Regions from separate parts of the Roseburia sp. AF20-18LB genome, predicted to be linked through region 2. Evidence: predicted binding sites of a transcription regulator. Region 2 holds the regulator's gene; the other holds the start of a gene.

Region 1 (16,796 bases), on a different contig from region 2:
AAGACTTAGAATTCCTTGCAGAATCCGCTTTTGCTGATGCCTGTGCACCGGGCAATCCAAAGGATACAAATGTAGAGGATTTGAAAGCTTTATTCCGTAAACTGATGTAATCAGAAACTTAGACAATATATGATAGAAGAAAAGATAGCAGACTCCCGGAGTATCGGAAAAACGATGTTCCGGGAGTTCTTTATGAAAAATTTATTTGCGTCTGATAGGATGGAACCGTATAATAAATGTGGAAATCAAACCGGAGGAAGTAGGAAAAATCATAGAAGAAGAATCTATGTCAATATAGAATAGAGAGAGGAAAAGAAAAATGGCAGCACAATTAGCGTTTGCAAGTGATTATATGGAGGGAGCTCATCCGGCAATTCTCAGGAAGTTAGCGGAGACAAATCTGATAAAAAGTGCCGGATACGGACTGGATGAATATTCGGAAACTGCAAGGGAAAAGATTCGGAAGGCCTGCAATGCACCGGAGGCAGAGGTGCATTTTCTGGTGGGAGGAACACAGACCAATGCCACGGTAATTGGGGCCCTGTTAGCATCTTATCAGGGAGTGATTGCGGCAGAGACCGGACATGTCAGCTCCCATGAAGCAGGAGCTATTGAAGCGGGTGGACATAAGGTGTTGACGATTCCGCAGACAGACGGAAAAATCAGCGCAGAAAAGGTGGAAGAAGTCTTAAATAAATTTAAAGAGGATGGCAACCGTGCTCATATGGTGATGCCGGGAATGGTATACATTTCCCAGCCGACAGAATATGGAACCTTATATAACCGGCAGGAATTAGAAGCATTAAGTAAAGTATGCCGCAGCAATGGTATTCCACTTTATTTAGATGGAGCAAGACTGGCTTATGCACTGGCTTGTTCGGCGAATAATGTGACATTAGAAGATATTGCAGCATGCTGCGATGCCTTTTATATCGGAGGAACAAAATGCGGTGCATTGTTTGGAGAGGCGGTGGTATTTCCGAAGCCAGGACTTATTCCGCATTTCTTTACCATTATAAAACAGCATGGAGCACTGCTTGCCAAGGGACGGATACTTGGCATCCAGTTTGATGTGTTATTTGAAAATGATTTATATGAGCATATCGGAGAGCCGGCAATTGCAGCGGCAGATAAGATTCGGGAAGGCTTAAAGGAAAATGGAATCGAACTTTATCTGGATGCTCCCACCAATCAGGTCTTTTGCGTGGTAGAGAATGCATTTATGGAAAAGCTTGCGCAAAAAGTTGAATTCAGCTTCTGGGAGAAAAAGGATGAGAACCATACGGTAATTCGTTTTGCAACCAGTTGGGCAACGACAATGGAAGACGTGGATGAGCTGATAAAATTGATTAAACAGATAAATGAGTAGATGAATGATAGACGGATAAACAGATAATGAATAAAAAGGATGGAATGAGGATTTAAAAGATGTGGGCAATACTAATGATAGTACTGTTTTTCAGTGCGTTTGCAGGAATCATCTATCTGATAAACCGGATTGGAAAATTTGGTTTCCTGAATAAAATAACAAAAGGAAAAAAGTGGCTGCGCATCCTAATTAGTGCGGTTTTGGTATGTGGAATCACCGTAATACTCTGGGTAGCGTGGGGTTCGATGAATGCTATAGTATGCATTCTGCATCTGATTATATTCTGGCTTATCAGTGACGGAATTTTTGCACTGATAAAAAAACGCCGGAAGAGATCTGATATGTACCCAGAATCCTGGACACATATTTATGAACTAGGCTGAACACATGGATGCTATCCTGTATTGTACAGGCGGCATCCATTTTGTTTTTGCCTGAATTCTTTTGTTATTATAATAATCTATATATTCTTCAACCGCTTGTGAAAATTCTTCGAAAGAAGAATAGTTTTTTTCATAGCCATAATACATTTCATTTTTTAATCGTCCAAAGAACGTCTCCATAATACAATTATCATAACAATTACCTTTTCGTGACATGGATTGTATAATGCCATGTTCCTGTAAAGCATTTCTAAAATAAGCATGTTGATACTGCCAGCCTTGATCTGAATGAAATATCAATCCTTCAACTGAAGGAAATTTTTCAAATGCTTTATTCAGCATTCTTTTTATCTGTTCAAGATTAGGACTCATGGATAAATCATATGAGATGATTTCATTTGTATTCATATCTAGCACTGGAGAAATATAACACTTTCCCCATGCAAAATTGAACTGTGATACATCTGTGGTCCATTTTTGTAAAGGCAAAGTTGTACTGAAATCCCTGTCTATTATGTTGTCAGCAATCTTACCAACTTCACCCTTATAAGAATGATATTTCTCCTTTGGTCTTTTTCCGGCTAGACCTGCTTCATGCATAAGACGCTGAACTCTTTTATGGTTCACCTGATACCCGCGATTAATAAGTTCCTGGTGAACCCGTCTTACACCATATCTGCGCTTGTTCTCAACAAAAACACTTTTTATTTCTTCTAGTATTTCTTGATTGCGTTCGGCAATAACATCGTTTCTGCTAATCTCAAAATAGTAAGTAGATCTAGCCATGTGCATTGCTTTAAGGAGATATTTTAATTGGTATCCGTTTTCTCTGAGTTTTTTGATGATTGCTGCTTTTTCGCCTTGAGTTGCGCAGCCCATTTTTCTTGCCTCAAGGCGATCCGTTTTTTTATTACTTCATTCTCAGCTTTGATATATTCGTTTTCAGTTCTCAAGCGTATCAGTTCTTCTCGTTCTGATTCTGTTAAAGGTAATGGATTTGTTGACTTCTTCATTCTTGATTCCTTTGTTGGACGTCCTTTTTTACTTTCTACTAATCCATTATATCCTTGTGATTTATATTTGTATACCCATTGATAAAGCATTCCTGAGTTAATACCTGCTTCTATGGCAACTTTCCTCCTTGGTATGCCTGCAATAACTTTTAAAACCAGTTCAAGTTTTTCTTCCGGTGTCCACACTTTATTGAACACCTTATGTTTTAAAACTTCTGGACCATGTAAATCAACCAATCCAGACCATTCTCGTATATGTCTTTTGAGAGTATCTGGATTCGCACCCTCTGGGATATCTGGATACGAACCTGAATGATACAATTCAACACACATCAGTTTAAACTCATAACTATAACGCATAAAAACACCCTCCTTACTGGTTGTCCAGTAAAGAGGGTACATATCAATCTTTGAAAAGATATTATGCCGGAGCTGTGGCACTTGTATTTACCATAGGATATCTTGGAAGCGGCTGGTATCTGGCACATCATGTATGGGAGACGGACTATCAGATTCAGACGGATAAGGAAGTAGGAAGCCTTCGGGTGGCAGTATTTGCAGATTCCCATGTAGGGACAACTTTTCATGGGGAAGGCTTTGCCGAGCATATGAAAACCATAGAGGAGCAGCACCCGGATGTGGTTCTGATTGTGGGAGACTTTGTGGATGATGATACGACAAAAGAAGATATGATAGCCTGCTGCAAAGCATTAGGAGAGCTTGATACGACTTATGGTGTATATTATGTCTTTGGAAATCATGATAAAGGATATTATCCGCCGGAATACCGGGGCTATGATGGAAATGATTTGATAGTGGAATTAGAAAAAAATCAGGTACATGTTCTGCAGGATGAGGTAGAACTGATTGCGGATAAATTCTATATAATAGGAAGACAGGATAAATCCGAAGAATATGCAGAAAAAAAGAGCCACAATGGAAGAACTGACGGCAAACCTTGATCCGGATAAATTCTCCATTGTATTAGACCATCAGCCACAGGATTATGCAGCGCAGCAGAATGTCAATGTGGATCTGGTTCTTTCCGGACATACCCACGGTGGACAGCTATTCCCGCTGATGACCATTGAGAATCTTACGAAAATGACACCGGATGACCGTGTCTATGGATATGAGCAGAGAGAAAATACGAATTTTATTGTAACATCAGGAATTTCCGACTGGGCGATTAAGTTTAAAACGGGATGTAAGTCGGAGTATCTTATGATTGATATTGAAGGAAAATAAAAGAGGTGTATATGAAAAAGTTATTTTTGTATTTGACGGAATTTTTTGCAGGAATGTCAGTGATGGCAGTAGAGTTAGGCGCAAGCAGATTACTTGCACCATATTTTAGTTCTTCCCAGATAGTCTGGACAATCATTATCGGAACCATTATGATTGCCATGGCATTGGGAAATATTTATGGCGGAAGGACGGCAGACAAATCACCGAACCCGGATAAACTGTATGGAAGAATTATCATTGCCGCAATCTGGATTGCATTAATTCCGGTAGTGGGAAAATATATTATCATAGGAATATCAGCCCTTTTAATCTTTGCGGTAAATAATAATTTCCTGATTATTGCAGCTTTTGCAGCCTGCATGGTAATTTTCGTATTTCCGCTGTTTCTGTTGGGAACGGTAACACCATCCCTGGTAAAATATTCTGTTGATAATTTAGATGACAACGGAAAGACAGTAGGTACCTTAGGGGCATTTAACACCATCGGAAGCATCATTGGAACCTTTATCCCAACCTTTGTGACAATTCCGGCAGTAGGAACATCCGTTACATTTCTTATCTTTGCGGGAATTTTACTGGCATTATCCATCGTATATTTTATCAATGCGCATACCGGAAAGAAGAAAATAGTTGCATCTATTCTGATATTTGCACTGTGCTGCGGGTTTGGATATTCCGACTCATTTGCATTCTGGGAAAATAATCTGACCTATGAGGGGGAATCCGTATATAACTATCTTCAGGTATACGAAAATCAGGACAAGGTGTCCTTATCCACCAATGTGTTATTCGGTGTGCAGTCTGTGTATATGAAGCAGGATGAACTGACCGGCATGTATTATGATTATGCCATGGCGGCACCGCTTATGTTAAAAGACAAAGAAATATCAGACATGGATGTGCTGATTCTTGGAATGGAAACCGGTACTTATGCAACCCAGTGCCGGAAATATTTTGGAGATATGAATGTGGAAGGTGTTGAAATTGATGAGAAGATTACAAAGCTTTCCAGACAGTATTTTTCACTTTCGGAGGATGTGCCGGTAACGACTTATGATGGAAGAGCATTTTTAAATGCATCCGATAAGAAATACGATGTCATTATGGTAGATGCTTATCAGGATATTACGATTCCGTTTCAGATGTCTTCCGTTGAATTTTTTACGCTGGTAAAAGAGCATTTAAATGAAAATGGCGTAATGGTGGTGAATATGAACATGCGTGGGCAGAAAGAAGGAAATATTAACCAGTATCTTTCCGACACCATAGGAAGTGTATTTGGAACAGAATATACTGTGGATGTGGCAGGCTCTACAAACCGGGAACTGTTTGCATCCGACAATGGAGAAATTTTAAAGAATCTTTCTAACAACATTTCCAAGCTTGAAAATCAGGAGTTAAAGGGAATGATGACAGAGGTATTGGCAGATACCGTTTTCTATGAAAAGGGCGATTATATTCTTACAGATGATAAGGCACCGGTGGAACTTCTTGGAATGCAGGTGATTGATGAGATGATAAAAGATGAAGTTGCATATTATAAGGGAGTTTATAAAGAGGAAGGGCTGAAAGGACTGCTGAATTCCTTTTAAATATAAGAAAAATAGTAATTAACAAAAATTGTCTGAAAATTTTAGCACTCACCTCTTGACAGTGCTAATAATGCGTGCTATATTTATGCTTGGAAACAGAAATAACAGGAATTCGTTCATAGCACAGTGGGAAATGAGGTGAAAGATATGAACATTCAGAAATTTACACAGAAGTCAATGGAAGCAATCCAGGATTGCGAAAAATTAGCATATGAATATGGCAATCAGGAAATCGAGCAGGAACATCTTTTAGTGGCATTACTGCAGCAGGAAGATGGACTGATTTTAAAACTGATCGAGAAAATGGAAATCCAGAAGGAGCATTTTGTAGACAATGCAATCCGCCATCTGGAAGCAAGAACCAAGGTGTCCGGCGGCCAGGTTTATGTCGGCCAGGCATTGAATAAGGTATTGATTAGTGCAGAGGATGAGGCAAAGCAGATGGGAGATGATTATGTCTCCGTAGAGCATCTGTTTTTATCCTTGTTAAAATATCCGAACCCTGCATTAAAGGAAATTTTTAAGGAATATGGTATTACAAGAGACCGTTTCCTGCAGGCGCTGTCTACGGTGCGTGGCAACCAGCGTGTGACCTCCGATAATCCGGAAGCTACTTATGATACCTTAAATAAATATGGTTATGATATGGTAGAGAGGGCGAGAGACCAGAAGCTGGATCCGGTCATCGGACGAGATGCAGAAATCCGGAATGTAGTGCGTATTTTGTCCCGTAAGACGAAAAACAATCCGGTACTGATTGGCGAACCCGGTGTAGGTAAAACCGCAGTTGTAGAGGGACTGGCACAACGGATTGTACGTGGTGATGTTCCGGAAGGATTAAAGGATAAGAAGCTCTTTGCACTGGATATGGGTGCATTGGTAGCCGGAGCAAAATACCGTGGTGAATTTGAGGAACGTCTGAAAGCAGTATTGGATGAAGTAAAGAAATCCGAAGGACAGATTATCCTCTTTATCGATGAGCTGCATACCATTGTCGGTGCAGGAAAAACCGATGGAGCCATGGATGCCGGACAGCTTTTAAAACCAATGCTTGCCCGTGGAGAACTGCATTGTATCGGTGCTACCACATTGGATGAGTACCGGGAATACATTGAAAAGGATGCCGCATTGGAACGAAGATTCCAGCCGGTTATGGTAGACGAACCAACGGTAGAAGATACTATTTCTATCCTGCGTGGATTAAAGGAGAGGTATGAAGTATTCCATGGAGTAAAGATTACCGACAGTGCACTGGTTTCCGCAGCAGTGCTTTCGAACCGTTATATCTCAGACCGGTTCTTACCGGATAAGGCAATTGACCTGGTGGATGAAGCCTGTGCACTGATTAAGACAGAGCTTGATTCCATGCCGACCGAGTTAGACGAACTGAACCGTCGTGTCATGCAGTTAGAGATTGAAGAGACTGCATTGAAAAAAGAGGATGACCGTCTGAGCCAGGAGCGTCTGGCAGACTTACAGAAAGAGTTAGCAGAGCTTCGGAGTGAGTTCCAGAATAAGAAGGCACAGTGGGACAATGAAAAGAAATCCGTAGAGAAAGTCCAGAAGCTGCGTGAGGATTTGGAAAGCCTGAAAAATGAAATCCAGCAGGCAGAGCAGAGCTATGATTTAAATAAAGCGGCAGAATTAAAATATGGTAAGCTGCCGCAGTTACAGCAGCAGTTGGAAATTGAAGAAGAAAAAGTCAAAGGTGAAGATTTATCACTGGTACATGAAAGTGTCAGCGAAGAAGAAATCGCAAAGATTATCTCCCGCTGGACCGGAATCCCGGTAGCAAAACTGACTGAGAGCGAACGAAATAAGACACTGCACCTTGATGAAGAACTGCATAAACGTGTCATTGGACAGGACGAGGGCGTTACCAAGGTAACAGAAGCAATCATCCGTTCCAAAGCCGGAATCAAAGACCCGAGCAAGCCAATCGGTTCTTTCCTGTTCTTAGGACCAACCGGTGTAGGTAAGACAGAGCTTGCCAAAGCATTAGCAAGCTGCCTTTTCGATGATGAATCCAATATGGTCCGTCTCGATATGAGCGAGTATATGGAGAAATATTCCGTTTCCCGTCTGATTGGAGCACCTCCTGGATATGTAGGCTATGATGAAGGTGGTCAGCTGACGGAGGCAGTCCGCCGGAAACCGTATTCCGTAGTCCTCTTTGATGAGGTGGAAAAAGCACATCCGGATGTCTTTAATGTACTGCTTCAGGTACTGGATGACGGACGAATTACCGATTCTCAGGGACGTACCGTAGACTTTAAGAATACCATTATTATCATGACTTCTAACTTAGGCTCCATGCATCTGTTGGAGGGCATTGACGAAAATGGTGAGATTCGTCCGGAAGCAGAAGAAGCTGTCATGGAAGAACTGAAGGGTAACTTCCGGCCGGAATTTTTAAACCGTCTGGATGAAATCATTATGTTCAAGCCGCTGACCAAAGACAACATCGGCAACATTATCAAGTTACTGATGGAAGATCTGAATAAACGTCTTGCAGACCGTGAACTGAAAGTGGAACTGACCAAGGCTGCCGAGGATTATATTACCGAGAAAGGTTATGACCCGGTATATGGTGCAAGACCACTGAAACGTTTCCTGCAGAAATATGTGGAGACATTGGCTGCAAAATTGATTCTTGCAGATAAAGTCAGAGAGGGAGATACCATTCTTATCGACCTTACCGATGGAGAACTGACTGCCAGCGCAAAACCGGCGACCGCCTGAAATGGTTCAAGCCTGACATAATAAGAAATGCAGTTGCTGCATATATTGTCAGGAGAGCAGAAAAGTAACGGTGTAAAATGAGTCGAATCCGAAAAGCATTGATATGGATGAATCTGGCACTGGCGGTATTGGTAATTGCCGCCGGAGCCTGTCGGATCCGTGTCAATCATCTGGTAAATGCAGAGAGCATGAATATAAAGAAAACAAGTGGAATAAAAGAGGTTGCATTGACATTTGATGATGACGTTATAATAGGACTAAGTCAAGAGATTAGCTATAAAGAAGCGGTTTCTATGATTTAGTCCTATTTTCGCTATTCTAAGGAGAGTAGATAGGGCAGCGCTGTTATATTAAAATCTTATAGTGAATAGCCGGGATCTGTCAATATTAGGGATATTGGCTGATGTCGTTATGACCAAAGCAGGGCTAAATCTAAATTCCATGAAAATGGGATACTTGATTTAGCTCTGCTTTAATTTCTATCGGGAGGAGGCAAGTGCTTAACCCTATTTTTATCCAAGTGCATATAAAATATGTTACCCATAGGTGGCCGCCAAGGTACAGCAAGCCTGACCTTGGCTCGCTGCCTGCATGAGAATCTAATGTAACCAAAATAACAAATTCAACAAGAGAAAGGAAGCAAACGTATGGGCAAGGTTTTAGGAATTGTAAACAGAAAGGGCGGGGTAGGTAAGACCACGACTGCCACAACCATGTCATATCTGCTGTCTAAGGAGGGCTGTAAGGTAGCATTGATTGACTTTGACGGGCAGAGGCACACAACAAAACTTTGCGGAGTGACTGCACCAGAGCAGCTTTCCGTGACAATTTATGACATTTTGAAGTGTATCGTGATGAATGAGGAACTGCCGGATAAAGGGTCCTACATGATAAGGACAGAGACAGGGGTAGATTTAATTCCGGCGAATAACAAGCTGGATAACTTTGATAAGCTGATGTGTGATACTGATTTTGCAGAATACAAGCTGAAAGAGTTTGTGGACACCATTAAGGAGCAGTATGACTACATCCTCATTGACGGTATGCCGAAGATGGGGACAGCCATGATAAATGTGATGATATGCTGTGACAGTCTGATTATTCCGGTACAGTCGGAAACGCTGGCGGTAGAGGGAATGGCAGAGTTTCTAAGAGCTTTCCACAGAATCAAGAGCCACGCAAATGCCAGACTGGAAATCGAAGGAATCCTTATCACCATGGATAATGAACGGACAAGGGTATCTAAGCGTGTGAAAGCGCAGTTACAGCAGGCACTTGGGGAAAAAGTGCGTATCTTTACGAACAGTATTCCCCGGTCTATCAAAGTGCCAGAGGCTGTAGAGTATGGTATGACGATCTGTGAGTATGAACCGGATAATCCGGCGGCGAAAGCCTATGAAAAATTTGTAAAGGAGTTGATGGAAAATGGCGACCAGAACACCAAAAATACCGGCAAGAAGCACATTGCTTAATTCTTCTCTGGACGGTATGGACGACCTCTTTGATTTCAAGACAAAGGAAGAACAATGTCAGCCGGAGCCGGAAAACGGCGGAACGGGAATCACGGAAATGGACTTTGCTGTGATGGAGCCGCTTCCAAATCATAAGTTCAAGCTTTATACAGGACAGCGGCTTCAGGATATGGTAGACAGTATCCGTGAGTTTGGTATCCTTGAACCACTTATCGTATGGGTGCACGAAGGCAAGAACACGATTTTAAGCGGACATAACAGACAGAATGCAGGAAGCATCGCCGGACTTACCAAAGGTCCGGTCATTATCAGGGAAAATCTGACCTATGAAGATGCCATTCTGATTGCGACAGAGACAAATCTGCGCCAGCGTTCTTTTGATGATTTAAGCCCCTCTGAAAAGGCATACTGTCTGAAACAGCACTATGATGCAATCAAAAGCCAGGGGCGGAGAAATGATCTGATAAAAGAGATTGAAGAACTCGTAAACCCGCATGAAATTGGGGAAAACGGGACTTGTTCTGAAATTCAGAAAAAGTTAAATGCTAATGAAAAAGTCAGCGAGGAATACGCTCTTGGGAAAGATAAAATTGCAAAGTATCTTCGCATAGCCTCTTTGATTTCTCCACTTATGGAGCTTCTTGATAATCGGAAAATTGCTTTTGAAGTAGCTTATGACATTTCTTTCATAAAAGAGGAAGAAAAACAATATTTAATAGCGGAAATGATAGAAGCGGGGCATGGTGTGGATATTAAGAAATCAACGCTGATACATGACTATGCTAAGAAAGGCAAATTGACAGAGGAACTGTTACGGCAGATCATTACCGGAGAAAAAACGAAGGCTGCAAGGAGTGGCAGCCCGAAACCCATCAAAATCAAGGAGACAGTCATCAACAGATTTTTTGACAGGAAGCAGAGCAGAAAGGAAATCGAGGATACGATTGTAAAGGCACTGGAGTTTTATTTCGCTCAGAACAGCGAAAATCCGGGGCAGAAGGTTGGGTAGAGAAACCTATCTTGCAGACCTGTACCGCCAGTCAGTACAGGCATTGACACAGAACAGGACAGAGTGGATGGGGCTTTTGTCCAGTGTGTCAAAATACTACAAGATGTCCTTTGACAAGAACGTGCTGATTTATGTGCAGAGACCGGATGCGGGACTTCTTGCAACGAAGATGGGTTGGGAGAAACAGACCGGAAGATATTTGAAAGCCGGTTCCAAAGGCATCGGCGTTGTGGATATGAATAATCCGAAAGCCACGCTTGCTTATTATTTTGACCTTGCAGATACCCGTGGCGACTATGAGGGTTTTCGGAGAGCCATGAGTGCGGTCTGGTCTTTGGAGAGGCAGTATCAGCCGGAAATATTAGACCGTTTCCATAAACAGTTTGGGACAGACGAGAATAGTATTGAAAACTGTCTCTGCCAGCTTGTCGGTATGCAGGCGGATGCGTTTTTTGAAAAATATCTTTCCTGTGTAGAGGTAAAGGATGAGAACAGTGTACTGTATGGACTTCCTGCCGGGGCAGTGCAGGCAGAGTTTGCAAAACTTGTATCAGACAGTGCAGCTTACATTGTTTTCAAGAAATGCGGAATCAAGACAGAGATTTTTGAGGAGACAGGGGCATTTGAGAATATCAGCCATTTTGGAAGTCTGGAATTGTTCATGGGACTTGGGTATTATACCTGCGCCATAGCAAGACCGGTATTGTCAGAGATACATAAACAGATTGAGGAAATCAAGGAAGAAAGGAGTCAGAGATATGAGCCGAGAACCGTTAGCGAAACTGGAATACACGAAAGGGGAGGACGGGATGCTGTATCCGAACCTTCAGATATCCGTGAACAAGGAGTACGACTTAAGACCGACAGGGATGTTCGGGAGAAGATGGAAGGACTACATGAAGTCGAAACACCCGCAGAGACTGTCGGAGCTGATCGCACTGGGACAGATAAACGAGCTGATAGCCAAGGTGGACAAGGAAGCAGAAGCGAAGAAAGAAACGCTGATTCAGCAGCTTCTGGAGGTACAGCCGATGCCGAAGACCGAGGATATGCTGGAGAGAGCCGGACACATGGAGATGATAACCAGACAGGCGGAGGAGATCATCCTGCACGAAGTAGTGTACCAGTTAAGATAGCAGAAAAAGAGGAAGCGGCAGAGCCGGAGCCTGTAAAAAAGAATACCGAAAAAGCATCAGAGGAATCCGAAGCGGAACATACCGCAGAGGGTTCCTCTTTTCATATTCCGCAGTCAGCGACAAAAGAGAATATCAGGGAGCATAAGGACTGGGAGGAAGTGCAGAGCCTGTTGACCGATACTGGCGTATTTCCTTTGGAACTGTATGACCGTATCAATCAGGTGTTTGCAAAAGAGACAGCTCCGGTTGTGAAAAGGAATGCCGTCAGGGATATTTACCTTGATTACGGACTGCAAAAAAGCAGTGATGGAACACGGGGAATCATGCCGGGAAAGGATGTGGCGGATTTCTTTTTCGGGGAAGAGGGCTTTGTGCGGCTTTCGTGGGATGTGATTACCCATGTGATAGACTTTCTGATGCAGAACAGCGAGTATATCCCATACCATGAGGAAGAAGATGCCATTGGCGATTTCAATATTCCTGATGAAATAGAAGATATGCAGCCTGGTTCCCGAAAAGACCATGAGGACGGACAGCTCAGCCTGTTTGAACTTTATCCCGGTCCTTACGAGGATGACGGGAAAGGGGGCGACCAGATACTGCCGGAAGAAACAGAGCCGGAGGAAATAAAGAGCGGATATATGCCGTTCCCGGTGGGAAGCCGGATTGCGTATGACGACCGTATCTTTGAAGTGCTTCAGTATCTGGACGATAACCATACGGTTGAACTGGGAGATATAGAGCAACTACAGGGGCTTCATGGCTATAAGGTCATAGAGAGACTGCCGGTAGTCCTGATTGAAAATGCAGAGCTTCTGCAACCCAATTACACAGAGGGAGAAGTAGCTCAGACGGTTGTGCAGTCCGTAGAGGATGGAGATTTTTCGGAAGCAGCAAAGAAACGGATAGAACACATGAGTCGCATCGGGCAGGCAAATGAGAAGTATGCCATGGATGTGGCAAAGGAAATGGAACAGCGTTTTCGGGACGGTACACTGAATTATCACTATCAGCCGGAGCATCGTCTGTACGAGGGAGGTCCTAAAGCAAAGTTCCGCAATAACGTGGAGGCAATCAGGCTACTGAAACAGTTACAGCAGGAGAACCGTATTGCAACTACGGAGGAACAGATCGTCTTAGCCCGTTTTGTTGGCTGGGGCGGTCTTGCCAATGCCCTGACACCCGGAAAGGAAGGCTGGGAAAAGGAATATGATGAGATTTCAGAGCTGCTGACAGAGGAGGAAATGCAGTCGGCATCGGCTTCAACCCTGACCTCTTATTATACGGATCAGAAAGTCATAGAGTTTATCTATCAGGCACTTTACCAGTTTGGTTTCCGGTCAGGAAACATTCTGGATCCGGCACTGGGGACAGGCAACTTTTTCTCAGCCCTGCCGGAAAGTATGAACCAGTCAAGACTCTATGGAGTGGAACTGGAACCCATTGCTGGAGGAATTGCAAGGAAATTATATCCGCAGGCAGACATTCTTATCAAAGGGTATGAGGACACAGAGTTTTCCGACAGCTTCTTTGATGTGGTGGTGGGAAATGTGCCATTTCACAATATCAAAGTGAGTGACAGGCGGTATGACCGTTATAACTTCAAGATACACGATTATTTTCTGGCGAAAAGTCTGGATAAGGTAAGAAGCGGAGGCATCCTTGCAGTTATTACCACAAAATTCACCATGGATAAGGAGAATCAGTCTGTGCGGAAGTATATCGCACAGAGGGCGGAACTGATCGGTGCCATCCGTCTGCCGGAAAATGCTTTCAAACAGGTGGCAGGAACAGAAGTGACCACGGACATATTGTTTCTGAAAAAGCGGGAGCAGGAAATCATACCGGATGAAAGGAATACACCGTGGCTTTCCGTGGAAAAAGACGAGAACGGAATCCCCTACAACAGTTATTTCATAGATCACCCGGAGATGGTGCTGGGAACCATGGCACAGGAAACCGGTATGTATGGAAGCCATGATTTTGTAACATGCAAGCCATACCCGGATAAAACTTTAAGTGAACTGCTGGAGGAAGCAGTAGGCAGGCTCCATGGGCAGTATGAGGAACCGGCAAGTGAACTATCGGAGGACAAAGACACGGTTATCAAAGAGTGGCTTCCAGCAACGCCGGATGTGAAGAATTACAGTTATACCAAGGTGGGGGATGCTTTCTATTACCGGGAAGATTCCCGGATGTACCGTCAGGAGCTGACAGGGAAAAAGGCAGAGAGGGTAGACGGGATGCTCCACATCCGTGATGCCCTGCGGGAACTGATGGACTTCCAGCTTCACGGCGATCCTGAACTGGGGTGGGAATTGCCCACCATGGAGTATGAAAAGAGACTGAAAGAATTATTAGACCGTCTGAACCGGGAGTATGACAGTTATATAAAAAAATATGGGTATCTCAATTTGCAGGGGAATGTCATGGCATTTTCCAAGGATGCAGATTCTCCGCTTTTACGTTCCATTGAGGAAGAAGTAAAGGACGAGCATGGGAAAAAGGTAAAAGGCGAGTACAAAAAGACAGCAGTATTCCATAAGGCCACAATCCGTCCAAAGAGTATGCCAAAAACAGCAGACAATGTGGAGGAAGCCCTGCGCATTACCATGAATGCAAAAGGGAAGTTTGACCTTGATTATATGCAGTATCTGTACCGTAAGGACGGGCAGATATGTAGCAAGGAGGATATTCTGGAGGAACTGGGGGAACGTGTATATCAGGATCCGGCAAAGTGGCAGCAAGGAGATGCCACGTCCGGCTGGGTGCTTGCAGAGGAATATTTAAGCGGCTACGTAAAGGATAAACTGGCGCAGGCTGTCCTGGCGGAAGAGGAGTACCCGGAGTGGTTTGGGCGGAACGTGGAGGCACTAAAGAAGGTACAGCCGGAACCGTTAAAGCCGGAGGACATCAGTTTCGTGCTTGGCTCTACATGGATACCGGTGAAATATTATCAGGATTTTATGTATGAGAAGTTTGCAACGAGCAAGCATAACAGGGACAGCAATATCCATATTGAGTTTGCGGAATATACAGGAACCTATTTCATTACTGAAAAGAGGGCTGAGAGAGATTCCATTGCCGCAAATAAAACCTACGGGACAGAACGACTGAATGCCTACGAGATTATGGAATATACCCTGAACCTGAAAACGGTGGAAGTCCGTGACAGGCAGGAGTATGAGGATCCGGAGACTGGGGAAGAAAAGGTGCGGTATGTGCTGAACAAGCGGGAAACCCTGCTTGCAAGGGAGAAGCAGGCACAGATCAAAATGGAGTTTGAGTCATGGCTGTTTGCAGAACCGGAGAGAGGGGCTGCATTAACCCAGCTTTACAATGACCGCTTTAACAACATCCGTCCCAGAACCTACAACGGGGATGACCTGATGCTGCCGGATATGAATGATTCCATTACTCTGCGAAAACACCAGCGTGACACGGTAGCCATGGGTATTTACAGTGACGGGAATCTTCTGGTGGCGCATGAGGTAGGAGCCGGTAAGACCATGACAGCCTGTGCTATTGCCTATGAGAGAAAACGGCTGGGAGTATGTAACAAGCCGTTGATTGCAGTACCGAACCATACCTTAGAACAGTGGGCGACAGAGTTTATGCGGCTTTATCCTAATGCCAATATTTTAGTTGCAACGAACAAAGATTTTGAAAAGCCGCGCCGGAGACGGTTTGTAAGCCGTATCGCCACAGGGGATTATGACTGTATCATCATGGGACACAGTTCCTTTGAACTGATCGCTCTTTCAAGGGAGAGGCAGTTAGCCGCCATGCAGGAGGAGATTGATGAAATCACAAAGAAGATAGACGAAATGAAGATGCTTTCCGGGAAAACATGGTCCTTAAAACAGATGGAGATATTCAGGCATAATTTACAGGACCGTTTTGACAGGCTCTATAATGCAGGGAAGAAAGACGGAACGATTTCCTTTGAGGAACTGGGCGTGGATAACCTGTTTGTGGATGAGGCCCATGCATATAAGAATAATTACAGCTATACCAAGATGCAGAGAGTGGCGGGCGTGGGAGGACAGAGCAGCCAGCGTGCCATGGATATGCACATGAAATGCCAGTATATCAATGAAATCACGAATGAACATGGCGTGGTGTATCTCACCGGCACACCGGTATCTAATTCCATGTCGGAACTCTATGTTATGCAAAAGACCTTGCAGCCTTCCGAATTAAAGCGCAGGGGACTGCTTATGTTTGACTCCTGGGCAAGCACCTTCGGCAAGGTGGAATCATCGCTGGAAATCAAACCAGAAGGCTCCGGATACCAGATGAAAGCAAGATTTGCCAAGTTCCACAATCTGCCGGAACTGATGTCCATGCTGTTTTTAGTGGCAGACATCAAGACAGCGGATATGCTGGACCTGCCGGTTCCGAAACTAAAAACGGGAAAAATGCAGGTAGTAAAGACTGCCATCACGCCGGATCAGAAAGCCATCATGGAGGAACTGGTGGAAAGGGCAGAAGCAATCCGTAATAAGGAGGTAGACAGCAGTCAGGATAATTTCTTAAAGCTGACAAACGAGGCAAGGCTGCTTTCCGTGGATCCCCGTATTCTGGATGAAACGCTGGATAACGATCCTGACACCAAACTCAATGCCTGTGCCAGAGGTGTGGCAGAAATCTACCATGACACTGAGGAGCAGCATTCCACACAGCTCATTTTCTGCGATAAGGGAACACCGAAGGCGGACGGCAGATTTAACTTCTATCAGGCACTCAGACAGGAGATGGTGCGGCTTGGAGTGGAGGAAAAAGAGATAGCTTTCATACATGACGCCAATACGGACACAAAACGGGCAGAA
Region 2 (16,796 bases):
CAGCTGTTAGCAGAGAATCCGAGCATAGAAGTGGTAATAGATTTACATCGTGATGCAGTGGATAAGCATATGGTGCGGGAGGTAAACGGGGTGCAGATGGCACCGATTATGTTCTTTAACGGACTGAGCCGGACAAAAGCGCTGGGAGATATTTCTTATCTCAATAATCCAAACCTTACCGGGAATCTTGCTTTTTCCCTGCAGATGCAGATTGCAGCGGCAGAGTATTATCCGAATCTTACCCGCCCGATTTATTTAAAAGGATACCGGTATAATATGCATTTTAAAGAGAAATATCTTTTGATCGAAATGGGTTCCTATACCAACACGCAGGAGGAGGCACGCAATGCCATGGTTCCACTGGCAGACCTTTTGAACAGAGTGTTGCATGGAGAAAATTAGAAAAATATTTCGTAATGAAAATGTAATAACTTTTTCGGAAAAACACATTGAAATCACTTGCATTTCTTATATAATAAAAGAGATGCGTAAAATAAAACGAAAGATATGGAGTTATCATGGAATTTTCAAGCTTAGAATTTTTATTTCGGTTTTTGCCGATTTTTCTTATTATATATTATCTGGTACCGGTAAAGTATAAAAATCCGGTACTTTTCTTTGGCAGTCTGGTATTCTATGCCATGGGAAACTGGAAGGATGCACTTCTTTTACTGTTTTCCATGAGTTTGAACTACATTCTGGTATTACTGATGGATTATATAAGTAGGAAGAGCAGCAGAAATACCATGCTTGTGATTTTGCTTTGCTATAATATCGGATTATTATGTATATTTAAGTATACAAGATTGTCGCTTCCACTTGGAATCAGCTTTTATACTTTTACCATGCTTTCCTATGTGTTGGATGTCTATAAGAAGAAAACTGCAGCGTTGAGGGATTATCTGGAGTATGGAACTTATATCCTTTTGTTCCCAAAGTTGATATCCGGACCGATTGCCCAGTTTGCCAATATGGCAGGGCAGTTAAAGAAACATCCAATCCGTCTGGAGAAAATCGAACATGGTCTGACTCTTTTTATCATAGGATTGGGATATAAAGTAATTATTGCAAATCATCTGGCAATTCTCTGGCGTGATATTCAGGGCATTGGCTTTGAGAGTATTTCCACACCGTTAGCGTGGATGGGAGCATTCGGTTATTCTGCACAGTTATTCTTTGATTTCCAGGGATATTCCCTGATGGCAATCGGAATCGGAGAGATGCTTGGATTTGATTTGCCGAAGAACTTTGATCATCCGTATCGTTCCAGGACAGTGTCTGAGTTTTACCGCCGGTGGCACATTACACTGGGAAGATGGTTCCGTGATTATTTATATATTCCGTTGGGAGGCAACCGGAAGGGAAATGCGTGGACATTTTTCAATCTGCTGATTGTCTGGGTTGTAACCGGAATGTGGCATGGTTCTACCATTAATTTTCCATTATGGGGCTTGATTTTATTTGTATTTATTGCGTTGGAACGATTTGTAATCAGAAATTTTTTAGAGAAACATGGATGGCTGGCGCACCTTTACATCTGGTTTGTAATCCCTCTGACCTGGGTCGTGTTTGCAATTACGAAGTTATCTGATTTGAAAGTATATTTTGCAAGACTGTTCCCGTTCTTTGGAACCGGAATCGCAGTCAATGCAGGCGATTATCTGAAATACGGCAGAACCTATGGAGTGTTTTTCCTATTGGCATTTGTGGTATCACTTCCTTTTATGGATAAGATATTAAAAAAATGCTGGAAGAAGTGGTGGATGAAAGCAATTTTGTTTGTTGTATTATGGATTTGTATTTATCAGATTGCAAATGGACTGAACAATCCGTTTATGTATTTTAGTTTTTAATGGGAGGCTGTCATGAAGAAATGGAAGAAATGTCCGCTTCTTATTGTTACGGCAATCAGTATGCTGCTGGTAAGCGGTGTTGCCTTAGCCGGAACAAAGGGCGCATATAAAGAATATAATAAGGACTGGCCGAAGGTTCCGGCGGTGGCTGGCATGATGCAGGCATCCAAAGAGGGCGTTCTGCCATGGGATAAGGCAGAACCGGAGGAGGATTTGGAAAGCGTATATGCTGACAAAGAGGAGCCGGCAACGGAAGAAGCAACAGAAGCAGTTGCAGATACGGAGGCAGAAGAGGATAAGACTTATACTTTTACCGATGTAACCCAGGATTATTTTGATGATGCGGTATTTATCGGAGATTCCAGAACCGTTGGATTAAGGGATTATGGCGGCTGGGATAATGCAACTTATTATGCCAGTATCGGACTTACGGTCTATGATATGTTTGATACGCCGATTGTCGAGGAAAACGGCGCGAAGATTACCGTTGAAGAAGCATTAAGCGAGCATCAGTTTGGTAAAGTCTATCTGATGATTGGAATCAACGAAATGGGAACCGGTACAGTAGACAGCTTTATGAAAAAATATGAAGAAGCTGTCAATCATATCCGGGAATTACAGCCGGATGCACTGATTTTCTTACAGGGCATTATGTATGTAAAACAGGAAAAGTCAGAGACTGACCCGATTTTTAACAATCCGGCAATCAAAGAACGGAATGACAGAATTGCAATGCTTGCAAATAATCACGATATATTTTATATTGATGTAAATGAAGTAGTGACTGACGAAACAGGAAATCTGAATCCGGAATATACTTATGATGAGATTCACCTGCTGGGAAAATATTATTCCCTGTGGACGGATTTCCTTTTGAAACATGGAATAAAGAAGGAGTAAATATATGTCAATCGACCAGAGTAAGATTCGTAATTTTTGTATCATTGCCCATATTGACCACGGTAAATCAACCCTTGCAGACCGTATTATCGAAATGACAGGGCTTCTGACCAGCCGCGAAATGCAGGCGCAGGTTTTAGATAATATGGATTTGGAGCGGGAACGTGGAATTACCATTAAGTCCCAGGCAGTCCGTATTATATATCATGCCAAAGATGGAGAAGAATATATTTTCAATCTGATTGATACACCTGGACATGTGGACTTTACCTATGAAGTATCAAGAAGTCTTGCTGCCTGTGACGGTGCAGTGCTGGTAGTAGATGCGGCACAGGGGATTGAGGCACAGACCCTTGCCAATGTATATCTGGCATTAGACCATGATCTGGAAGTGATTCCAGTCATTAATAAAATTGATCTGCCGAGTGCAAGGCCGGAAGAAGTAGTAGAAGAAATTGAAGATGTGATTGGAATTGAGGCACAGGATGCACCACGGATTTCTGCCAAAACAGGGTTGAATGTGGAAGAAGTATTAGAGCAGATTGTGCATAAATTACCGGCACCAAAAGGGGACGCCAAAGCGCCTCTTCAGGCGTTGATTTTTGATTCTGTGTATGATGCTTATAAAGGTGTTATTGTATTCTGCAGAATCCGGGAAGGTTCCGTAAAACCGGGGACAACCATCCGCATGATGGCAACCGGAGCAGAAGCAGATGTAGTAGAAGTAGGATATTTCGGAGCCGGACAGTTCATTCCATGTGATGAGTTAGAAGCCGGAATGGTAGGTTATATTACTGCCAGCCTTAAGAATGTGAAAGAAACCCGTGTGGGTGATACCATAACAGAGGCAAAGCGTCCTTGTGATGCACCATTGCCGGGATATAAGAAAGTTAATCCGATGGTATACTGTGGATTATATCCAACAGATGGAGCCAAATATCCGGATCTTCGTGACGCTTTGGAAAAATTACAGTTAAATGATGCAGCCTTACAGTTTGAACCGGAGACTTCCATTGCATTGGGCTTTGGTTTCCGCTGTGGTTTCTTGGGACTGCTTCATTTGGAGGTAATTCAGGAGCGGTTAGAGAGAGAATTTAATCTTGATTTAGTAACGACAGCACCAGGCGTTGTATACCGGGTACATAAGACGGATGGTACCATGATAGAATTGACAAACCCATCCAATCTTCCGGATCCATCCGAAATCGAATATATGGAAGAGCCGATGGTTGCAGCAGAAATTATGGTGACATCCGAATATGTAGGTGCCATTATGGATTTGTGCCAGGAACGCCGTGGTATCTATAAGAGTATGGAATATATTGAGCAGACCCGTGCAGTTATTAAATATGACCTTCCGTTAAATGAAATTATTTATGATTTCTTTGACGCATTGAAATCCCGTTCCAAAGGATATGCGTCCTTTGATTATGAGATGAAGGGTTATGAGCAGTCAGAGCTTGTGAAGCTGGATATTCTTATTAATAAAGAAGAAGTGGATGCTCTTTCCTTTATTGTATTTAAGGATACCGCCTATGAGCGTGGAAGAAAGATGTGTGAGAAGTTAAAGGAAGAGATTCCGAGACATTTATTTGAAATCCCGATTCAGGCAGCCGTTGGAAGCAAGGTAATTGCCCGTGAGACAGTAAAAGCAATGCGAAAAGATGTGCTGGCAAAATGTTACGGCGGTGACATCAGCCGTAAGCGTAAACTGTTAGAGAAACAGAAGGAAGGTAAGAAACGTATGCGTCAGGTGGGAAATGTAGAGATTCCACAGGAAGCATTTATGAGTGTACTGAAGTTAGATGAGAAATAGATGACAGGAGAACATAGATGGAACTTTATGTGCATATTCCTTTTTGTGTAAGAAAATGTGAATATTGTGATTTCTTATCAGCACCTGCGGACGAGCGGCTACAAAACCGCTACGTGGGTGCTCTTTTGCATGAAATCAGATATTACGGACAGATAATGGGACGTCCGGCTCTTTCTACTATATATATAGGGGGCGGAACACCGTCTCTTTTAGCACCGGAATATATCGCACTTCTTTTAAAACAGATTCAGGTAAGCTTTGAGGTGGAAACAGATGCAGAGATTACCATAGAATGTAATCCCGGAACTTTAAATGAGGAAAAACTTCTTACTTATAAAGAAGCAGGCATTAACCGTCTCAGCATAGGGTTACAGTCTGCCTTTGATGATGAATTAAAGATATTAGGAAGAATCCATACTTACCGGCAGTTCTTGGAGAATTATGAATGTGCCAGAAGATGTGGATTTGAAAATATCAATGTTGATTTGATGAGTGCCCTGCCTTATCAGAGTACGGAGAAATTTGTTACCAGCTTAAAGCGTGTCATAGCATTAAAACCGGAGCATATTTCAGCCTATTCCCTGATTATCGAAAAGGGAACACCATTTTATGAAAAATACAAATTCGAGGCAGTGCTCCGGGAAGCCGGAAAGCCGACAGAGCATCTGCCATCTGAAGAGACAGAGTATGAGATTTATAAAAAGACTCAGGAGATTCTTGCAGAGGCAGGTTATGAGCATTATGAAGTATCCAATTATGCAAAGCCGGGGAAAGAGGCAAGGCATAATATCGGATACTGGAAGCGGGTGCCGTATCTTGGGGTAGGACTTGGGGCAGCGTCCCTGATTGGAGAAGTACGCTACAGTAATATAAGAGAGATTGAAGCGTATATCAAAGCATGTGGTAATATTTCGGCGAAGGAAATAGATGGAGTACCGGCATTGAATCTCCATGAGAGTGCAGATGCAATCAGCCGCCATGCCCAGATGGAAGAATTCATGTTTTTAGGCCTGCGTATGTTAAAGGGAGTTACAAGAACAGAATTCAAAGAGACTTTTGGCGTGGAAATAGAAGCAGTATATGGCGAAGTCTTAAACCAGCTTCAGGAAGAGGACTTAATCGAGAAAAAAGCCGGTGTAATAAAGCTCAGCGACCATGGCATGGACATCAGCAACTATGTACTCGCCCAGTTTTTACTGGATTAAGTAGTGCGGTGTTGAACCGCATTGAATCAGAACAAATCTAAAGAAAATATAAAATTATAAAATGCTGTTGACAAAAAAAACGAATGGTGCTATCTTAAGTACATAGAAATTAGCACTCTTTCAAGTTGAGTGCTAACAACTAAGAAAAAGCAGTACAAAAAGCTTTTTCAAATACCTATAAAAGTTTCATTTTCAGGAGAACGTGAATGAACGAGAACGAATTAGATGAAAGAAAAACAAAAATCTTAAATGCAATCATTCGCAACTATCTGGAAACAGGTGAGCCGGTTGGTTCAAGAACCATTTCCAAGTATACGGATTTGAACTTAAGTTCCGCAACAATCCGGAATGAGATGTCGGACTTGGAAGAGATGGGATATATTTTGCAGCCACATACATCGGCAGGAAGAATTCCATCCGATAAGGGATATCGCTTCTATGTAGATAATCTGATTGCAGAGAAGGACAAAGAAGTATCCGATATGAAAGAGTTCGTAATTGAACATACGGAGAAGATGGAACAGGTATTGCAGCAGGTGGCAAAGCTGTTGGCGAACAATACGAATTACACCACCATGATAACAGCACCGCAGTATCACCACAACAGCCTGAAGTTCATCCAGTTATCCAATGTGGATGATGAACATATTCTGGCAGTTGTCGTATTGGAAGGCAATCTTGTGAAAAATAAGATGATTCCGATAGAAGAGCCGATAGATAATGAGCATATGTTAAAACTTAACATGCTTTTGAATACACATTTAAATGGATTGTCATTAGATCAGATTAATCTGGGCACCATAGCAGTGTTGAAAGAGAAAGCCGGTATCCATTCCAAAGTCATCAGTGATGTATTGGATGCAGTAGCAGAAGCAATCAGCGAAGACGAGGATTTGGAGATATATACCAGCGGTGCAACGAATATCTTAAAATATCCGGAGTTATCGGATTCGCAGAAAGCAGGAGAGCTTTTAGATGCGTTAGAAGAGAAGAAACAGTTAGTAAGTCTGGTGACGGATAACCTCAGCAATGAGGAGAACGGCATACAGGTTTATATAGGAGATGAATCTCCAATTCAGACCATGAAGGACTGCAGTGTGGTAACAGCTACCTATGAACTTGGTAAAGGCGTGAAGGGAACGATAGGAATTATCGGACCAAAGCGTATGGATTATGAGAACGTCATGGATAATCTGAAAAATTTGAAATCACAACTAGAAGGCATATTTGATAAGCCGAAGAAAGAATAGCATAGAAAGGTGGTAAGGAAGTGGCAGAAGAAAAGAAAGAAGAAGTGCTTGAGGAAGTATTAGAAGACTTAGAAGCAGAGGATGCAAAAAAGCAGGAAGAAGCACAGAATACCGCCTCAGAAGAAAAAGAAGTTGAGGCAGAAGAAAAAACGGAAGATACCGAATCTGAACCGGAAGAAATAGAGAAAGAAGATGAGGAGAAAAAGAAAGGTATCTTTAAAAAGAAAGACAAGAAAGATAAGAAGGACGAACAGATTGAAGATTTAACCGACCGGCTGAAACGTCAGATGGCAGAATTTGAAAACTTCCGTAAGAGAACGGAAAAGGAAAAGAGCCAGATGTATGACATGGGAGCCAGCGCAATCTTAGAGAAAATCCTTCCAGTTATCGACAATTTTGAAAGAGGGCTTGCAGCTGTACCGGAAGAAGACAAAAACAATGGCTTCGTAGAAGGTATGGATAAGATTTATAAGCAGATGATGACAGTGCTGACAGAGGTTGGTGTAACACCGATTGAAGCAGCCGGTCAGGAGTTTGACCCGAATCTCCATAATGCAGTAATGCATGTGGAAGATGAAGAACTCGGTGAGAATGTAGTAGCCGAGGAGTTACAGAAAGGTTACAAGTACAAAGAAAATGTAATCAGACATAGCATGGTAAAAGTAGCGAATTAAGCATAGGAGGATAAGAACATGAGTAAAATTATTGGTATTGATTTAGGAACAACAAACAGTTGTGTGGCAGTTATGGAAGGTGGAAAACCTACCGTTATAGCAAACCAGGAAGGTGCAAGAACAACACCATCTATCGTAGCATTTACAAAAACAGGTGAGCGTCTGATTGGTGAACCAGCAAAACGTCAGGCAGTAACCAACGCAGAGAAAACAATCTCTTCCATTAAGAGACATATGGGAACCGATTACAAAGTAAGCATTGATGACAAACAGTATTCTCCACAGCAGATTTCTGCAATGATTTTACAGAAATTAAAAGCTGATGCAGAAGGATATTTAGGAGAAAAAGTATCAGAAGCAGTTATTACTGTACCGGCATACTTCAATGATGCACAGCGTCAGGCAACCAAGGATGCAGGTAAGATTGCAGGACTTGATGTAAAACGTATCATCAACGAGCCGACAGCAGCAGCACTTGCTTATGGACTGGACAACGAAAAAGAACAGAAAATTATGGTATACGACTTAGGTGGTGGTACATTTGATGTATCTATCATCGAAATCGGTGACGGAGTCATCGAAGTATTATCTACAAATGGTGATACCAGATTAGGTGGAGATGATTTCGATAACAAGATTACACAGTGGATGATTGACGAATTCAAGAAAGCAGAAGGCGTTGATTTATCTACTGATAAGATGGCTCTTCAGAGATTAAAAGAAGCTGCAGAGAAAGCTAAGAAAGAGTTGTCTTCAGCAACAACAACCAATATCAACCTGCCTTTCATTACTGCAACAGCAGAAGGACCAAAGCACTTTGATATGAACTTGACAAGAGCAAAATTCGATGAGTTGACACATGACTTAGTAGAAAAAACAGCAATCCCGGTACAGAACGCTATGAAAGATGCAGGCGTAACCAATGCAGACTTAGGCCAGGTATTATTGGTTGGTGGTTCTACACGTATCCCGGCTGTTCAGGATAAAGTAAGACAGTTAACAGGCAAAGAGCCAAGTAAATCCTTAAACCCGGATGAGTGTGTAGCACTTGGTGCTTGTATCCAGGGTGGTAAATTAGCAGGAGATGCCGGCGCAGGTGATATCCTTCTTCTGGATGTTACTCCATTGTCACTGTCTATCGAGACCATGGGTGGAGTTGCAACAAGGCTGATTGAGAGAAATACAACAATTCCTACAAGAAAGAGCCAGATTTTCTCAACAGCAGCAGATAATCAGACAGCAGTAGATATCAACGTAGTACAGGGTGAGCGTCAGTTCGCAAGAGATAACAAATCCCTTGGACAGTTCCGTCTGGATGGTATCCCACCAGCACGTCGTGGAGTTCCTCAGATTGAAGTTACTTTCGATATCGATGCAAACGGTATTGTAAATGTATCTGCAAAAGACTTAGGAACCGGAAAAGAACAGCATATTACAATTACTGCCGGATCTAACATGTCTGATGCAGATATTGATAAAGCAGTAAAAGAAGCAGCTGAATTTGAAGCACAGGACAAGAAGAGAAAAGAAGCAATTGACACCAGAAATGATGCAGATGCTTTCGTATTCCAGACACAGCAGGCATTAGACCAGGTTGGAAATAACCTTGATGCGGCAGATAAATCTGCAGTAGAGGCTGACTTAAATGCACTGAAAGCTTTAGTAGATGCAAATCCACAGGCTGAAAACATGACAGATGATCAGGTTGCTGAGATGAAAGCAGCAAAAGAGAAACTGATGGAAAGTGCACAGAAAGTATTTGCTAAGATGTATGAGAACGCTCAGGCAGCTCAGGGAGCCGCTGGTGCAGGTCCTGATATGGGAGCAGGTGCAGCCGGTGGAGCAGCTGCAGGTTCCGCAGATGATGATGTGGTAGATGCTGATTACAAAGAAGTATAATTCTACAGATAAAAAGCAGTAGAAAGGGTTGGCAGTTTTACTGTCAACCCTTACAAACGGTAAAGAGGGAATAGATTATGGCAGAACAGAAAAGAGACTATTACGAGGTCTTAGGCGTTGATAAAAACGCAGATGACGCAGCAATAAAAAAAGCATATCGTGTCCTTGCCAAAAAATATCATCCGGATATGAACCCGGGGGATAAAGAAGCAGAAAAGAAATTCAAGGAAGCATCTGAAGCATATGCAGTACTGAGCGACCCGGAGAAGAGAAAACAGTATGACCAGTTTGGTCATGCGGCCTTTGATGGAGGTGCCGGCGGAGCAGGCGGATTTGATTTCTCAGGTATGGATATGGGAGACATTTTTGGAAGCTTTGGAGACATTTTCGGAGATTTCTTTGGCGGCGGAAGACGCAGCAGCAGCAGCGGACCGATGAAGGGAGCCAATGTACGTGCCAGTGTCAGAATTACATTTGAAGAGGCAGCATTTGGCTGTGAGAAAGAAATTGATTTAGTATTAAAGGATGAATGTAAGACCTGTCATGGTACAGGAGCGAAGCCGGGAACCAGTCCGGAGACCTGTAGCAAATGTCAGGGAAAAGGAAAAGTGGTATATACCCAGCAGTCCTTATTTGGTATGGTACAGAATGTACAGACCTGTCCGGAATGTAACGGAAGCGGTAAAATTGTTCGTGACAAATGTCCGGACTGTCGTGGAACCGGCTACATTGCCAGCAAGAAGAAGATTAAGGTCAGCATTCCTGCCGGAATTGATAACGGCCAGAGTGTAAGAATCCGTGAAAAAGGTGAGCCGGGGGTAAATGGCGGACCAAGAGGAGATCTTCTGGTAGAAGTAGTAGTATCCCGCCATCCAATCCTTCAGAGACAGGGCATGGATGTATATTCAACAGCACCAATCAGTTTTGCACAGGCAGCATTGGGCGGAGAAGTAAGAATTACAACCATCGACGGCGATGTGGTCTACGAAGTAAAACCTGGTACACAGACCGACACCAGAATCCGTCTGAAAGGAAAAGGAATCCCATCCCTGCGTAACAAGGCAGTCCGTGGTGACCAGTATGTTACACTTGTGGTTCAGGTCCCGACCGGATTAAATGAAGCTGCAAAAGAGGCACTGCGCCAGTTTGATGCAGAGACCGGTAATTCATTAAAGACACAGAATGGTGCGGCAGGCACGAAAAAGAAAAAGGGATTTATGGGAAAAATTAAAGAGTCCTTCGATGATTTATAAAAATGATAAAGCTGTTTCCTGAAAAATGGAGGCAGCTTTTTTTACGCGAGTAGCGAGAAAAATCGCATGCTTGCATGCAGATTTGGCGAGCACCGCGATAACTCGAGAAACTCGCAAAGCGTGTTTCTCGTAGTTGAGTATTGTGATAACTCGGGAAAACTGCAAAAGTGAGTTTCTCGTTGTTGCATTTTGTGACAACATATTGTATACTGTTTCTGATTCATAAGTTTTTTGTAACCATATGTTGATTTAGGCAACCGTTTATGAGACAAGGAGAGAGATTTATGAAGCAGCATAACAGCGCTGTGATTAAGAAGGATGCAGCACAGTTTGATAAATGGTGTTTTCAGCAGACTGTGGAACTGGAACATACAAGGAGAGAACTGGAAAATTCCAAACGCGAGATGGAACACCATCAGAGGGAGTTAGAACGTCAGAAGCGGAAATTCGAGATGGAGAAGAATCTTGAACAGGAGCGGATGAAGCGGGAACAGCATCTTTTTGACATGAAGTGGAAAATATTAGAAAGTGAACTTCAGAAACTTGCTGCCGAAAAGCAGAAAATGGAGCGTCAGAGAGACTTTTACAGCAGAGTACATGAATTTGAACAGGAGAATAAAAACCAATCATCCAATGTGGTGAAGGGAGAAATGTTCTTTATGGGCGTGGGCAATGAAAAATCATTGCGGAAGCGTTATAAGGATTTGATTAAAATATATCATCCGGATAATCTCAATGGAGACACCGGTACCATTCAGGAAATTAACCGGGAATATCAGGTGCTGATGCAGAAACTGGAAGTAAAATATCAGTAATAAGATTGCAATAATAGCACAGCAATGACATAGCAATAAACAGGAAAATCAGCGGGCAGAAGAAATATGTTCCGCTGTTTTTGTGTTACCAGACATGCATAGGCGTCGCTATGTATCTAAAGAAGCTGTCTGCTGGTTGCCGTTGATTCCCTTACAGTTGCGAAAAATAAAAAGCTATGTTAAAATTAAAATGTTTGCTTTTTATAATAGAAGGTTAAGATAAGAACAGGAGCAGAAACTATGAAATGGGATAAATATACAATAGATACAACAACAGAAGCTGAGGATTTTATCAGCATGATGTTATCAGAAAATGGCATTGAAGGAATTGAAATCGAAGATAATGTACCATTGACGAAAGAAGAAACAGGAGAAATGTTTATTGATTTTCCGCCGGAGCTTCCACCAGACGAAGGAAAAAGCAAAGTCAGCTTTTATTTAGAGGCAGGCGAAGACCATACCGAGACTTTAAAGGCAGTCCGCATTGGTTTAGAGCAGTTAAGAAGCATGGTAGAAATCGGAAGCGGAGATATTACCTCCAGCCAGACCGAGGATATTGACTGGATTAATAACTGGAAACAGTTTTTTCAGTCTTTTTATATCGATGATATTTTAATCAAACCAACCTGGGAACCATTAAAGGAAGAGGATAAAAATAAATTCTTAATCGAGATTGACCCGGGTATTTCCTTTGGAACTGGAAAGCATGAGACAACACAGCTTTGTATCCGCCAGATTCGTAAATATTTAAAAGAGGGCGAGCGTGTTCTGGATGTAGGATGCGGCAGTGGAATCTTATCCATTGCAGCATTAAAGCTTGGTGCAGGCAGCGTAGTGGGCACGGATGTGGATGGAGATTGTATCACATCAACTCATGAAAATATGACAGTCAATCATCTGGCAGAAAATTCAGGTGAATTTTATGTTGGAAACCTGATTGACGATAAAGCATTTCAGGAAAAGATTGGCACAGGTTATGATCTGGTCGTAGCGAATATTTTAGCGGATATTATTATTCCGATGGCACCGGCACTTTATCAGTGTGCGAAAGAGCAGGGAGTGCTTATTACTTCCGGAATTATTGATTTTAAAGAAAACGAAGTAAAAGAAGCTTTAGAGCAGGCAGGCTTTGAAATCTTAGAAGTCAACCATCAGGGCGAATGGGTCAATGTAACTGCACGGAAAAATCAGAGGTAAAATAGATGCATCAGTTTTTTGTTGAAAAAAGCCAGGTGGGCAAAGAATATGTTACCATAACCGGAAGCGATGTAAATCATATCCGGAATGTACTGCGTATGAAAATCGGAGAGACGATTCGCATCAGTGACCGGGAAGGTGGCAATTATTTTTGTAAGATTGCAGAAACCGGAGAAAATTTCGTGCAGGCAGACATAGTATCTGTGGACGAAGAAGGAACCGAGCTTCCGTCTAAAATCTATTTATTTCAGGCACTGCCGAAGGGAGATCGGATGGAAACGGTGATTGAAAAGGCAGTAGAACTTGGTGTCTATGAAATCATTCCGGTAGCCATGAAATACTGTGTGGTAAAGCTGGAAGGAAAAAAGGCAGCACAACGGGTACAAAAATGGCAGGCGCAGGCAGAGACTGCAGCAAAACAGTCAAAGCGCAGTATCATTCCAAAGATTCATGAAGTAGTATCTTTCAAGGAAGCCTTAAAGCTGGCAGAAAACTGTGATATCCGCTTAGTGCCGTATGAAAATGAAAATGGCATGGAAGGAACCAGGACAGTATTAGAGCAAATCGAACCGGGGAAGAGTATCAGCATTATGATAGGACCGGAAGGCGGATTTGCAGAGGAAGAGATTGCAAAGGCAAGAGAGACCATGCAGTCCATTTCCTTAGGAAGAAGAATACTTCGGACAGATACAGCAGGTATCTGCATGATGTCCATGCTGATGCTGCAATTAGAGAGCCGTATATAACGAAAAAACAGTAAGAAAGTGTAGAAAAGTATGGAAGCATATCTGGATAATTCTGCGACCACCCGCTGCAGTGACCGGGCGTGTCAGTTAATGGTAGACCTTCTGACGAAGGATTATGGCAATCCATCTTCCCTTCATATGAAAGGAATTGAGGCAGAACGATTTGTTGAGACTGCAAAGAAGAAAATAGCAAAAACATTAAGAGTATCAGAAAAAGAAATCATCTTTACATCCGGTGGAACGGAGTCAAATAACCTTGCGATTATCGGTGCTGCAATGGCAAACCGCAGAGCGGGAAATCATATTATAACCACATCCATTGAACATGCATCCGTAGAGAATCCAATGGAATTCTTAAAGGAGCAGGGCTTTGACATTACTTATCTTTCTGTGGATGAGAATGGAATTATTTCACTGGAAGAATTAGAAGAAGCAGTAACGGAACAGACTATTCTTGTTTCCATGATGCAGGTAAATAATGAAATCGGAGCCATCGAGCCGGTTGCAGAAGCTGCAGAGCTTATTAAGAAAAAGAATCCGGCTACACTGATTCATGTAGATGCAATCCAGTCTTATGGAAAAATGTATATCTATCCAAAGAAGCTTGGCATAGACATGCTTTCCGTCAGCGGACATAAGATTCATGGTCCAAAGGGAAGCGGATTCCTCTGGGTGAAGGAAAAGACGAAATTAAAGCCGCTGATATTAGGCGGTGGACAGCAGAAGGGAATGCGTTCCGGAACGGAAAATGTACCGGCAATTGCAGGTCTTGGAGAAGCAGCAGAAGAAATCTATGAGAATCTCGATGAAAAGAGAGCGCATCTTTACGGATTAAAGCAGCGTTTTATCGACGGAATCGAAAAGCTGGAAGGAACCCATGTAAATGGAAAGACCGGAGAGGATTCTGCACCACATATCGTCAGCGTCAGCTTTGAAGGAATCCGAAGTGAAGTATTATTACATTCACTGGAAGACAGGGGGATTTATGTATCTTCCGGTTCTGCCTGTTCTTCAAATAATCATGCAGGCAAACAGAAGGGAAGCAAGACCCTTAGAAACATTCATTTAAAGGAAAACCTTCTGGATTCCACACTGCGTTTTTCCTTCAGTGTGCATACAACGGAAGAAGAGATTGATTACGCATTAGAAGTACTGGGAGAGCTGCTTCCGGTATTGAAGAAATATACAAGACATTAAAAGAGAAAGGAAATCATATGTATAAATCATTTCTGGTAAAATATGGAGAAATCGGAGTAAAGGGAAAGAACCGCTACATTTTTGAAAATATGTTAATGGAGCAGATCCGCCATGCGTTAAAGACAGCAGAGGGCGAGTTTGAAGTAACCAAAGAGCAGGGAAGAATCTATGTCAATGTAGTATCCGATGACTATGATTATGACGAGACCGTAGAAGCATTAAGCCGTGTATTTGGTATTGTAGGATTCTGTCCATTACTTCAGGTAGAGGATGAAGGCTTCGATAAATTAGCGGAGACAGTGGTAGATTATCTAGGTAAAGAATATCCGGAAAAGAACTTTACCTTTAAAGTAAATGCAAGGAGAGCAAGAAAGAATTATCCTCTTGATTCCATGGAAATCAATGCTGAACTGGGTGGAAAAATCTTAGATGCGTTCCCGGAGAGCAAGGTAGATGTGCATAACCCGGAGGTTATGGTCTGCATTGAAATCAGAAGCCTTATCAATATTTATTCCAAGGAAATTCCGGGACCGGGTGGAATGCCGGTAGGTTCTAACGGAAAAGCAATGTTATTATTATCCGGCGGAATCGACAGTCCGGTAGCAGGTTATATGATTGCAAAACGTGGAGTAGCGTTGGACGCAACTTATTTTCATGCACCGCCATATACTTCAGAACGTGCAAAACAGAAGGTAGTGGATCTGGCAAAACTGGTAGCAAGATACAGCGGACCTATCAATCTTCATGTAGTGAATTTTACCGATATCCAGCTTTATATTTATGAGAAATGTCCACATGAGGAGCTTACTATTATCATGCGCCGCTATATGATGAAACTGGCAGAGCATTTTGCGAAAGAAAACCGCTGTTTAGGACTGATTACCGGAGAGAGTATCGGACAGGTTGCAAGCCAGACCATGCAGTCATTAGCGGCAACCAACGAAGTATGTACCATGCCGGTATACCGCCCATTGATTGGATTTGACAAGCAGGAAATCGTAGAAGTGTCAGAAAAAATTGATACCTATGAGACATCTATCCAGCCGTTTGAAGACTGCTGTACCATTTTTGTGGCAAAGCATCCGGTTACCAAACCGAACATTGAATACATCAAGAAATCTGAAACAAAGTTAGAAGAGAAGATTGATGAACTGATGCAGACTGCAATTGATACGGTAGAAGTGATTCATGTAGAAGCAGAGTAGTGTGAATAGAAATAGAATGCTGTTTAGAAGCAGAATATTACGTAGAAACAGATAATATATAAAAGCAGAGCAATATATAGAAACGGAATTAAATAAGGGACTCGCACAGCGTAGCGGGTTCCTGCACAAATAAAAAAAGGGATTGCTTTCGCAATCCCCCCAATTCATTTACATCAATTCAATTATACAAGATAAGGTTTTAATGCTTCCATAATCTCATCCAGATTAGACTCTGCATGGATTGCTAAGTCGATTGGTTTGGATAAATCTAAGCTGAAGATACCCATGATAGATTTAGCATCGATAACGTATCTTCCAGAGATTAAGTCGAAATCAAATTCGAACTGTGTGATTGCGTTTACGAAGGATTTCACCTTATCGATTGAGTTTAATGAAATTTGAACTGTTTTCATAGTAAGACCTCCTTGGTTGCTATAAATACTTTTTCTTAATAGTAACTTCTTTGGAGGTAAAAGTCAACTAGAAGTGAGGAAAAAATCGAATGAAAAAAGCAGCATTGCACAATTTGGGATGCAAGGTGAACGCATATGAGACGGAGGCTATGCAGCAGTTATTAGAACAGGCAGGTTATGAGATTGTTCCTTTTACGGAACAGGCGGATGTCTATGTAATTAACACCTGTTCGGTAACCAACATGGCAGACCGGAAATCCCGCCAGATGCTTCATAAAGCAAAAAAAGAAAATCCGGACAGTATCGTTGTCGCTGCCGGCTGTTATGTCCAGACTTCATCGGAAGAAGCAGCAAGGGATTTATCCGTGGATAT

The links. Region 2 encodes HrcA, which represses chaperone genes, less so after heat shock. Its sites were predicted from a motif close to TGTTAGCACTCNNNNNNNNNGAGTGCTAACA; they were not measured.
Region 1: a site for HrcA is predicted at 5,645-5,675, ahead of clpB (ATP-dependent chaperone ClpB). Genes of this name have one in related genera too.

The regions. Positions count from the first base shown of each region.
Region 1 covers NZ_QTWP01000002.1:34,076-50,871, reverse strand. The annotation lists gene fucO (lactaldehyde reductase) at 1-110, shown strand, start outside; gene DWX65_RS05010 (threonine aldolase family protein) at 320-1,369, shown strand; gene DWX65_RS05005 (hypothetical protein) at 1,429-1,752, shown strand; gene DWX65_RS05000 (IS3 family transposase) at 1,744-2,631, opposite strand; gene DWX65_RS15135 (helix-turn-helix domain-containing protein) at 2,562-3,125, opposite strand; gene DWX65_RS04990 (metallophosphoesterase) at 3,176-3,727, shown strand; gene DWX65_RS04985 (hypothetical protein) at 3,702-4,013, shown strand; gene DWX65_RS04980 (spermidine synthase) at 4,025-5,605, shown strand; gene clpB (ATP-dependent chaperone ClpB) at 5,753-8,347, shown strand; gene DWX65_RS04970 (hypothetical protein) at 8,425-8,649, shown strand; gene DWX65_RS04965 (ParA family protein) at 8,995-9,819, shown strand; gene DWX65_RS04960 (ParB N-terminal domain-containing protein) at 9,773-10,828, shown strand; gene DWX65_RS04950 (DUF6908 domain-containing protein) at 10,821-16,796, shown strand, end outside.
Region 2 covers NZ_QTWP01000001.1:377,731-394,526, reverse strand. The annotation lists gene DWX65_RS01950 (stage II sporulation protein P) at 1-402, shown strand, start outside; gene DWX65_RS01945 (MBOAT family O-acyltransferase) at 519-1,853, shown strand; gene DWX65_RS01940 (GDSL-type esterase/lipase family protein) at 1,866-2,753, shown strand; gene lepA (translation elongation factor 4) at 2,758-4,569, shown strand; gene hemW (radical SAM family heme chaperone HemW) at 4,587-5,774, shown strand; gene hrcA (heat-inducible transcriptional repressor HrcA) at 5,981-7,024, shown strand; gene grpE (nucleotide exchange factor GrpE) at 7,045-7,698, shown strand; gene dnaK (molecular chaperone DnaK) at 7,717-9,597, shown strand; gene dnaJ (molecular chaperone DnaJ) at 9,675-10,850, shown strand; gene DWX65_RS01905 (molecular chaperone DnaJ) at 11,135-11,665, shown strand; gene prmA (50S ribosomal protein L11 methyltransferase) at 11,906-12,862, shown strand; gene DWX65_RS01895 (16S rRNA (uracil(1498)-N(3))-methyltransferase) at 12,868-13,608, shown strand; gene DWX65_RS01890 (cysteine desulfurase family protein) at 13,639-14,805, shown strand; gene thiI (tRNA uracil 4-sulfurtransferase ThiI) at 14,823-16,010, shown strand; gene DWX65_RS01880 (HPr family phosphocarrier protein) at 16,193-16,423, opposite strand; gene mtaB (tRNA (N(6)-L-threonylcarbamoyladenosine(37)-C(2))-methylthiotransferase MtaB) at 16,513-16,796, shown strand, end outside.